3 regions of the Serratia sp. LSHTC3 genome follow, and region 2 is predicted to be linked to each of the others. Evidence: predicted binding sites of a transcription regulator. Region 2 holds the regulator's gene; each other region holds the start of a gene.

Region 1 (3,092 bases), on a different contig from region 2:
GCAGGGCGGCGACACGCTGCTGACCGATCTGCCGACGCCGAACGTACCGCTGGCCAACGCCGCTACCGCGCTGGCGGCGCTCAACTGTTCTCCACTGGAAATCGACGAACGCGCGATTTTCACCGGGCTGCAGCAGGCGACGCTGCCGGGGCGCTTCCAGATCGTGCGGCGTGAGCCGACGCTGATCCTCGATGTGGCGCACAATCCGCACGCCGCCGGCTATCTCGCCGGGCGTCTGGCCAAACTGCCGCGCAACGGCGGCAAGGTGCGCGCGGTGGTGGGCATGCTGTCGGACAAGGATATCGCCGGCACGCTGGCCTGCCTCAGCGAGCAGGTGGATGAATGGTACTGCGCGCCGCTCGACGGGCCGCGCGGCGCCAGCGTCGAACAGCTGGCGCAACATCTGGCGGAACCGCGCCGCTTTAATGATGTCGAAACTGCCTGGCGGCAGGCTATGCAGGATGCTGATAAACAGGATATTGTGATCGTCTGTGGATCGTTCCACACCGTGGCGCAGGTGATGGCGGCGTCAGACGAGATGCGGGGAGTGTGAGTGGCGAGTAAATTTCAGAACCGACTGGTCGGAACCGTGATTCTGGTGGCGCTGGGGGTGATCATCCTGCCAGGGTTGCTGGACGGTAAAAAGAAGCATTACGAGGATGAATTCGCGGCCATTCCGTTGGTGCCGAAGGCGGGCGACGTCGAAGAGAACGACGTGCTGCCACCGGTGACGCAACCGTTGCCGGCGCAGCCGCCGGAAGGGGCGGGCGCGCTGGTCGAACAGCAGGCGGCCAATGAAGCGGCGGCGCAACAGGCGGTGCGGCAAGGTGCTCAGCAGCCGGCGCAGGTGGCGCCGCCGCCGGTCGAAACGCGTCCTCAGCCGGTGCCGCAGCCCAAGCCGAAACCGGTAGAAACCAAACCGGTGGAAGTGAAACCGAAACCGGCGCCGCAACCGAAACCGGTGGAAGTGAAGCCGGTACCGAAGCCGGAGCCGACGCCGAAACCTGAACCGACGCCGCAGCCGAAACCGGCGGAAGAAAAAGCGCCGGCCGGGCAAGCCTACGTCGTGCAGCTCGGGGCGTTGAAAAATGCCGCCAAGGCGAACGAGATTGTCGCCTCGCTGCGCCTCTCGGGCTATCGCGCCTTTACCGTGCCGTCAACGCCGGTGCAGGGGCAGATCACCCGTATCTACGTCGGCCCGGATGCCTCCAAGCAGAAGCTGCAGGCGGCGCTGCCGTCGCTGAACTCGATCAGCGGGCTGAGCGGGCAGGTGAAGCCGTACGGCCGTTAAACCCCGCAGGGGCGCAGCACGATGCGCCCCTGAATTAAGGAGTGGTGGAGAGAAAGCGAGAAAAACCGCGCCTTTTACAGGCGAAATCACCTATGTAGGCGCGGCGATTGGGAATTTTTTGATCGCCGCTTTTTATTTGTAACGTGGTAGGAAATCCCCTACGCAAACGTTTTCTTTTTCTGTTAGAATTCGCCGCGAATTGGATGCAGGGGCGATTCATCATTGGAATAGTTCATGGTCTGGATTGATTACGTCATTATAGCGGTGATTGGATTTTCGGCTCTGGTGAGCCTGATCCGAGGGTTTGTTCGCGAAGCATTGTCACTTGTGACATGGGGATGTGCGTTTTTTGTTGCCAGCCATTTCTACTCTTACCTTGCGGTCTATTTCACTCGTTTTGAAGATGAACTGGTGCGAAACGGCATCGCGATCGCGATTTTGTTCATCGCGACCTTGATCGTAGGGGCTATTGTTAACTATGTGATTAGCTCACTGGTAGAGAAAACCGGGTTGTCGGGCACCGACCGGGTGTTGGGCATCTGCTTCGGCGCGCTGCGCGGAGTATTGATCGTCGCAGCGATCCTGTTCTTCCTGGATACCTTTACCGGCTTTTCACAGAGTGCCGACTGGAAACAGTCGCAGCTCATTCCCCAGTTCAGTTACGTCATCAGGTGGTTCTTTGACTACCTGCAGAGCACGTCGAGTTTCTTGCCGACCCAATTGCCGGGGCGGTAGCGCTGATGAGGAAAAGACAACATGTGCGGTATTGTCGGTATCGCCGGTTTCATGCCGGTAAACCAGTCGATTTATGATGCGCTGACGGTGCTTCAGCACCGTGGCCAGGATGCCGCAGGCATCGTCACCATTGACGCCCACAACGGGTTCCGTTTGCGTAAAGCCAACGGCCTGGTGAAAGATGTGTTTGAGGCGCGCCATATGCAACGCTTGCAGGGCAACATGGGCATTGGCCATGTGCGTTACCCGACGGCCGGCAGCTCGAGCGCCTCTGAGGCCCAGCCTTTCTACGTCAACTCGCCGTTCGGCATTACGCTGGCTCACAACGGCAACCTGACCAACGCCCATGAGCTGCGCCAAAAGCTGTTCGAAAGCGGCCGCCGCCATGTCAACACCACCTCCGACTCGGAAATCCTGCTGAACGTGCTGGCCAGCGAGCTGGATCGCTTCCCGCACTACCCGCTGGAGGCCGACAACATCTTTACCGCGGTCGCCGCCATGCATCAGCAACTGCGCGGCGCTTACGCCTGCGTGGCGATGATCATCGGCCATGGCCTGCTGGCGTTCCGCGATCCGAACGGCATTCGCCCGCTGGTGATCGGCAAGCGCACGCTGGAGGATGGCCGCAGCGAGTACATGGTGGCTTCCGAGAGCGTGGCGCTGGATACCCTGGGCTTTGAGTTCCTGCGCGATGTGGCGCCGGGCGAAGCGGTGTACATCACCACCAAGGGCCAGCTGTTCACCCGCCAGTGCGCAGAGAACCCGAAAACCAACCCGTGCCTGTTTGAATACGTCTATTTCGCTCGCCCGGACTCCTTTATGGACAAGATCTCGGTCTACAGCGCCCGCGTGCGCATGGGCCAGAAGCTGGGTGAGAAGATTGCCCGCGAATGGGAAGATCTGGACATCGACGTGGTGATCCCGATCCCGGAAACCTCCTGCGACATCGCGCTGGAGATCGCGCGTATTCTCGAGAAGCCCTACCGCCAGGGCTTTGTGAAGAACCGCTACGTCGGCCGCACCTTTATCATGCCGGGCCAGCAGGCGCGCCGTCAGTCGGTGCGCC
Region 2 (3,092 bases):
GGCGGCGCAGGAGCTGCACCGGGTGCCGTCGGCGGTGAGCTATACCGTGCGGCAACTGGAACAATGGCTTGCGGTGCCGCTGTTTGAGCGGCGTCACCGTGATGTGGAGTTGACGCCGGCCGGCGCGCTGTTTATCAAGGATGCGAGAGTTGTTATCAAAAAAATGCTCGACACCCGTCGCCACTGTCAGCAGGTGGCCAACGGGTGGCGCGGCCAGCTGAATATCGCAGTCGACATCATCGTCAAACCCCAGCGCAGCCGCCAGCTGGTGCTGGATTTCTACCGCCATTTCCCCGATGTTGAACTGATGCTGCAACCCGAAGTGTTCAACGGCGTTTGGGATGCGTTGGTGGACGGCAGGGTGGACATGGCGATCGGCGCCACGCGCGCGGTGCCGGTCGGCGGCGGCTTTGCCTTCCGCGATATGGGCTACATGAACTGGCTGTGCGTAGTCAGCCCACAGCATCCGCTGGCGCAGCTGGCAGGGCCGTTAAATGACGATCGGTTGAGGCCGTACCCTGCGCTTTGTCTGGAAGACACCTCGCGCAATCTGCCCAAGCGCGTCACCTGGACGCTGGATAACCAGCGGCGGCTGGTGGTGCCGGACTGGACATCGGCGCTCGACTGTCTGTGCGCCGGGCTGTGCGTCGGCATGATGCCGGCGCATCGGGCGCTGCCGCTGGTGCAGCGCGGTGAGCTGAAGGCGTTGCAGCTGCAGCAGCCGTTTCCCGCCAGCCCTTGCTGCCTGACCTGGCAGCAGGATAAACCGTCGCCGGCGATGAGTTGGCTGCTGGCGTATCTGGGCGATGGCGAGACGCTGAATCAGGAGTGGCTGAGCGAGGCGGCGCCGGAAGCCGTGCAGGCTTCCGGCTCAGGGGATTAGCGGCGGTAGTCGATGAACGGACCGTCGGCGACCGAACGGCGTTCCACCAGCTTCGGATGCACTTCGATCACCTGCGATTCTTCGCGCTTGCTGATGATGCGATCCAGCAGCATGGTGAAGGCCATTTCTCCCAGGCGCTCTTTAGGCTGGTGAATGGTGGTCAGCGCTGGAGTGAAGTAGCGGGCGTTGCGCACGTTGTCATAGCCGATCACGGAAATATCCTGCGGCACTCGCAGCCCCAGCTCATCAGCGGCGCAGATGGCGCCCATCGCCATGATGTCGCCGCCGCAAAATACCGCGGTCGGCCGCTGTTTTTGCGACAGGATTTGGTGCATCGCCTTGTAGCCGGACTCCGGCTCGAAGTCACCCTGGACGATCCACTCTTCGCGAATGTCGATATGCGCTTCCTGCAGCGCCTTCATAAAGCCCTGATGACGGCCGCCGCCGGTGTTGCGCGACAGCTGGCCCGGGATGGCGCCGATATCGCGGTGACCGCGCTCGATCAGGTAACGGCCGGCCAGATAGCCGCCTTCGAACGCGTTATCGATGATGGTGTCGGTGAAGTCGCCGCGCGCAGCGCCCCAGTCCATCACCACCATCGGGATATTACGGTAGTCCTCCAGCATGCCCAGCAGTTGATCCGGGTATTCGGAACACATGACCAGCAGGCCGTCGACGCGCTTTTGCGCCAGCATCGCCAGGTAGGCGCGCTGCTTGTCCAGATTGTTGTGCGAGTTGCACAGGATCAGGGTGTAACCTTTGCTGTAGCAGCTGTTTTCCACCGCCTCGATCACTTCGGCAAAATAGGGCGCTTCGCTCGAGGTGGCCAGCAGACCGATAGACTTGGTGTGATTGACTTTCAGGCTGCGCGCCACGGCGCTCGGCGAGTAGTGCAGCTCTTTGATCGCGGCCCACACGGCCGCTTTGGTCTCTTCGGCGACGAAACGAGTCTTATTGATGACGTGCGAAACGGTGGTGGTGGAAACGCCCGCGCGTTTGGCCACATCTTTAATCGTTGCCATGTAAGGAATGACTCCTGAACTCACATGTTTACAGCATGTAAGTGTGATGTTAATCGTTTGCCTACGTAGATCCTTCTCCAGAGAAGCGAAAACTGAGTTTTTAGTGTGTTGAAGTCTTCAGCGCTTAATCAGGAGGGGCATGGATGCCGGTACGCAGTTGTGAACTGCGAATTTTGTCGCATATTGAACAAAAGTGGAAGAGGTAATCGAGATTATAAACCGGGAAATGATAACAAGATTTTATCGGCGAACTGTGGGAAAATGATTTGACGTACTAATTGTGCGCCTTTTATCCTTAGGAAAGCCCATTTTAAAGGAGTTGTCATGGATACCGATCTGAAGATGTCTCTGTTCACTACCGTCGGCGCGTTGGCGATGATCATCGCTTTCAGCTTTGTCGCCGCGTTGAACTGATCTCCCGCCGGTTTTAAAAAAGGCGCAGCCTGGCTGCGCCTCGTCACTTCGGCAAGGCCTGCGTTTACGCCAGGTTTTCCGCCGCAAATTTCCAGTTGACCAACGCCCAGAAGTTTTCCAGGTATTTTGGACGCGCATTGCGGTAATCGATGTAATACGCGTGTTCCCACACGTCAACGGTCAGCAGCGGTTTATCTTCACCGGTCAGCGGAGTTGCCGCGTTGGAGGTGTTGACGATCGCCAGCGCACCGTCTGGTTTTTTCACCAGCCAGGTCCAGCCGGCGCCGAAGTTTTTCACGGCGGCATCGGTGAACTGCTCTTTGAACGCAGCGAAAGAGCCGAAGGATTTGACGATCGCCGCCGCCAGTTCGCCCTGCGGTTCACCGCCGCCCTGTGGCGACAGGCAGTGCCAGTAGAAGGTGTGGTTCCACACCTGCGCGGCGTTGTTGAACACGCCGCCGTTGGAGGTCTTGATGATCTCTTCGAGCGATTTGCCCTCGAACTCGCTGCCTTTCACCAGGTTGTTCAGGTTAACCACGTAGGTATTGTGGTGTTTGCCGTAGTGGTATTCCAGGGTCTCGGCGGAGATGTGCGGCTCGAGCGCGTTTTTCTCATACGGTAATGCAGGTAATTCAAACGACATTGCTTCCTCCTTTACAGCGCCACTTTCTTCCCGCCCAGGCGGGAGCCAGATGGGCCGTTTTTTATTGTGGTCATTCAATCTTAACAATTTTCATCATAAAAAACAGGAGGAAAAGCGAGAAATGCGCGTG
Region 3 (3,092 bases), on a different contig from region 2:
GCTGCCGGCTTCGGTGGTGCTTTCCGGGCCGCCGGACAGGATGATGCCGCTTGGGTTGAATTCGCGGATCTGCGCTTCGCTAACGTCCCAGGCCCACAGTTCGCAGTAAACGCCGATTTCGCGCACGCGGCGGGCGACCAGTTGGGTGTATTGCGAACCGAAGTCCAGTATGAGGATGCGATGCTTATGGATATTTTGTGTCATGTGAGGCGAATTCCAGCAACAAGAGAAAAAGAGCGAAAATGTGTGTTTCGGGATGGGGCTTGGCGCCCCACCCCGGCCTCTCACTCAGGAGAGGTTAAGGCATCAGCCCATGCGGTAGTTCGGTGACTCTTTGGTGATGGTCACGTCGTGCACGTGGCTTTCCTGAATGCCGGCGCCGCTGATGCGCACGAACTCCGCTTTGGTGCGCAGATCGTCGATGGTGGCGCAGCCGGTCAGGCCCATGCAGGAGCGCAGGCCGCCCATCTGCTGGTGCACGATGGCTTTCAGCATGCCTTTATAGGCCACGCGGCCTTCGATACCTTCCGGCACCAGTTTGTCGGCGGCGTTATCGGTCTGGAAGTAACGGTCGGAAGAGCCTTTGGACATCGCGCCCAGCGAGCCCATGCCGCGGTAAGATTTGAACGAACGGCCCTGATACAGCTCGATTTCGCCCGGAGATTCTTCGGTGCCCGCCAGCATGGAGCCAACCATCACGCAGGATGCGCCCGCGGCGATCGCTTTGGCGATATCGCCGGAGAAGCGGATGCCGCCGTCGGCGATAACCGGGATGCCGGTGCCTTCCAGCGCTTCCACCGCGTCGGCGATGGCGGTGATCTGCGGCACGCCCACGCCGGTCACGATGCGGGTGGTGCAGATGGAGCCAGGGCCGATACCCACTTTCACCGCGCTCACGCCGGCTTCAGCCAGCGCTTTGGCGCCCGCGGCGGTCGCGACGTTGCCGCCGACGATCTGCAGATCCGGGTATTTGGCGCGGGTTTCGCGAATGCGCTGCAACACGCCTTCGGAGTGGCCGTGCGAGGAGTCGATCAGCAGCACGTCAACGCCCGCCGCCACCAACGCGTCGACGCGCTCTTCGTTGCCGGCGCCGGCGCCGACCGCCGCGCCCACGCGCAGACGGCCGTGCTCGTCTTTACAGGCGTTCGGCTTACGTTCCGCTTTCTGGAAGTCTTTAACGGTGATCATGCCCAGCAGATGGAAGCTGTCGTCCACCACCAGCGCTTTTTCTACGCGCTTTTCGTGCATCTTCTGCAGCACCACGTCGCGCGCTTCACCTTCTTTCACGGTGACCAGGCGATCTTTCGGCGTCATCACCGCAGTCACCGGCTGGGTCAGATCGGTCACGAAGCGCACGTCGCGGCCGGTGATGATGCCGACCAGTTCGTTGTCTTCGGTAACGACCGGGTAACCGGCGAAGCCGTTGCGCGCGGTCAGCTCTTTCACTTCCTGCAGCGTGGTGGCCGGAGTAACGGTCTGCGGGTCGGTGACTACGCCGCTTTCATGTTTCTTCACGCGGCTGACTTCTTCAGCCTGGCGCTCGATGGACATGTTTTTGTGGATGAAGCCCAGGCCGCCTTCCTGCGCCAGCGCGATGGCCAGGCCGGATTCGGTAACGGTATCCATGGCTGCGGACAGCATAGGGATGTTCAGGCGGATGGTTTTGGTCAGTTGAGTGCCGAGCTCTGCGGTGTTAGGCAGAACCGTGGAGTGGGCTGGAACCAGGAGGACGTCGTCAAACGTCAGAGCTTCTTTAGCGATACGTAGCATGGGCAATATCTCACCAGGGTGGGCTGTGAAAAAGATAAAATATTGCCGCGGCATTATACAGAGCGGAATCGGTTGCCTCCAGCACTTTCTTACAAAAAGTCTTGATTACCTTTTTCAGCCATGTAGTATCGACCAATTAAGTGATTGTTTTGAAATTTGATCTGGGTCACATGTCGCTACCTGTTTCGCCTTCCATTTTTACCGTAAGCCGCCTCAATCAGACGGTTCGCCAACTGCTGGAAATGGAAATGGGGCAGATTTGGCTCTCCGCCGAGATCTCCAACCTCTCCCAGCCCGCCTCCGGCCACTGGTATTTCACGCTGAAAGACGACCGCGCCCAAGTGCGCTGCGCGATGTTCCGCAACAGCAACCGACGCGTCACCTTCCGGCCGCAAAACGGCCAGCAGGTCCTGGTGCGCGCCAGTATCACGCTGTATGAACCGCGCGGCGACTATCAGCTGATCGCCGAGAGCATGCAGCCCGCCGGCGACGGCCTGCTGCAGCAACAGTTCGAGCAGTTGAAACAGCGCCTGAGCGCCGAAGGGCTGTTCGATCAGCAGTTCAAGCAGCCGCTGCCCGCCCCGGCCAAATGCGTCGGGGTGATCACCTCCGCCAGCGGCGCGGCGCTGCACGATATCCTGCAGGTGTTGCAGCGGCGCGATCCGTCGTTGCCGATCGTCATCTACCCCACCTCGGTGCAGGGTGCGGAAGCGCCGATGCAGATCGTGCGCGCCATCGAGGCCGCCAACCGCCGCGATGAATGCGACGTGCTGATCGTCGGCCGCGGCGGCGGTTCGCTGGAAGATCTGTGGAGCTTCAACGACGAACGCGTGGCGCGAGCGATCTTCGCCAGCCGCATTCCGATCGTCAGCGCCGTCGGCCATGAAACCGACGTCACCATCGCCGACTTCGTTGCCGACCTGCGCGCGCCGACCCCATCCGCCGCCGCCGAACTGGTGAGCCGCAATCAGCTTGAGCTGTTGCGCCAGCTGCAGTCGCAGCAGCAGCGGCTGGAGATGGCGATGGATTACTACCTGGCGCAGCGTCAGCAGCAGTTCACCCGCATTCATCACCGTTTACAGCAGCAGCATCCGCATCTGCGCCTGGCGCGCCAGCAGACGCTGCTGTTCAAGCTGCAGCGCCGGATGGAAGACGGCATGCAGCAACAGCTGCGCCTGGCCGCCCGCCGCAGCGAGCGCGCCCAGCAGCGGCTGGCGCAGGTGCAGCCGCAGGGCCGCATTCACCGCTACCAACAGCGCGTGCAGCAGCAGGAATACCGTCTGCAGCAGGCGATGGAGCGGCAGCTCAACGCCTACCGCCAG

Evidence for each region. Region 2 encodes PurR, which represses purine synthesis genes. Its sites were predicted from a motif close to CANGCAAACGTTTGCNTG; they were not measured.
Region 1: a site for PurR is predicted at 1,451-1,468, ahead of cvpA (colicin V production protein). Genes of this name have one in related genera too.
Region 3: a site for PurR is predicted at 1,832-1,849, ahead of guaB (IMP dehydrogenase). Genes of this name have one in related genera too.

Annotation. Positions count from the first base shown of each region.
Region 1 covers NZ_JBXUNP010000001.1:421,578-424,669, forward strand. Annotated here, with positions in the region: gene folC (bifunctional tetrahydrofolate synthase/dihydrofolate synthase) at 1-553, shown strand, start outside; gene dedD (cell division protein DedD) at 554-1,291, shown strand; gene cvpA (colicin V production protein) at 1,526-2,026, shown strand; gene purF (amidophosphoribosyltransferase) at 2,048-3,092, shown strand, end outside.
Region 2 covers NZ_JBXUNP010000002.1:961,614-964,705, forward strand. Annotated here, with positions in the region: gene punR (DNA-binding transcriptional activator PunR) at 1-883, shown strand, start outside; gene purR (HTH-type transcriptional repressor PurR) at 880-1,905, opposite strand; gene cydH (cytochrome bd-I oxidase subunit CydH) at 2,230-2,319, shown strand; gene sodB (superoxide dismutase [Fe]) at 2,384-2,962, opposite strand.
Region 3 covers NZ_JBXUNP010000001.1:140,704-143,795, reverse strand. Annotated here, with positions in the region: gene guaA (glutamine-hydrolyzing GMP synthase) at 1-204, opposite strand, end outside; gene guaB (IMP dehydrogenase) at 307-1,770, opposite strand; gene xseA (exodeoxyribonuclease VII large subunit) at 1,941-3,092, shown strand, end outside.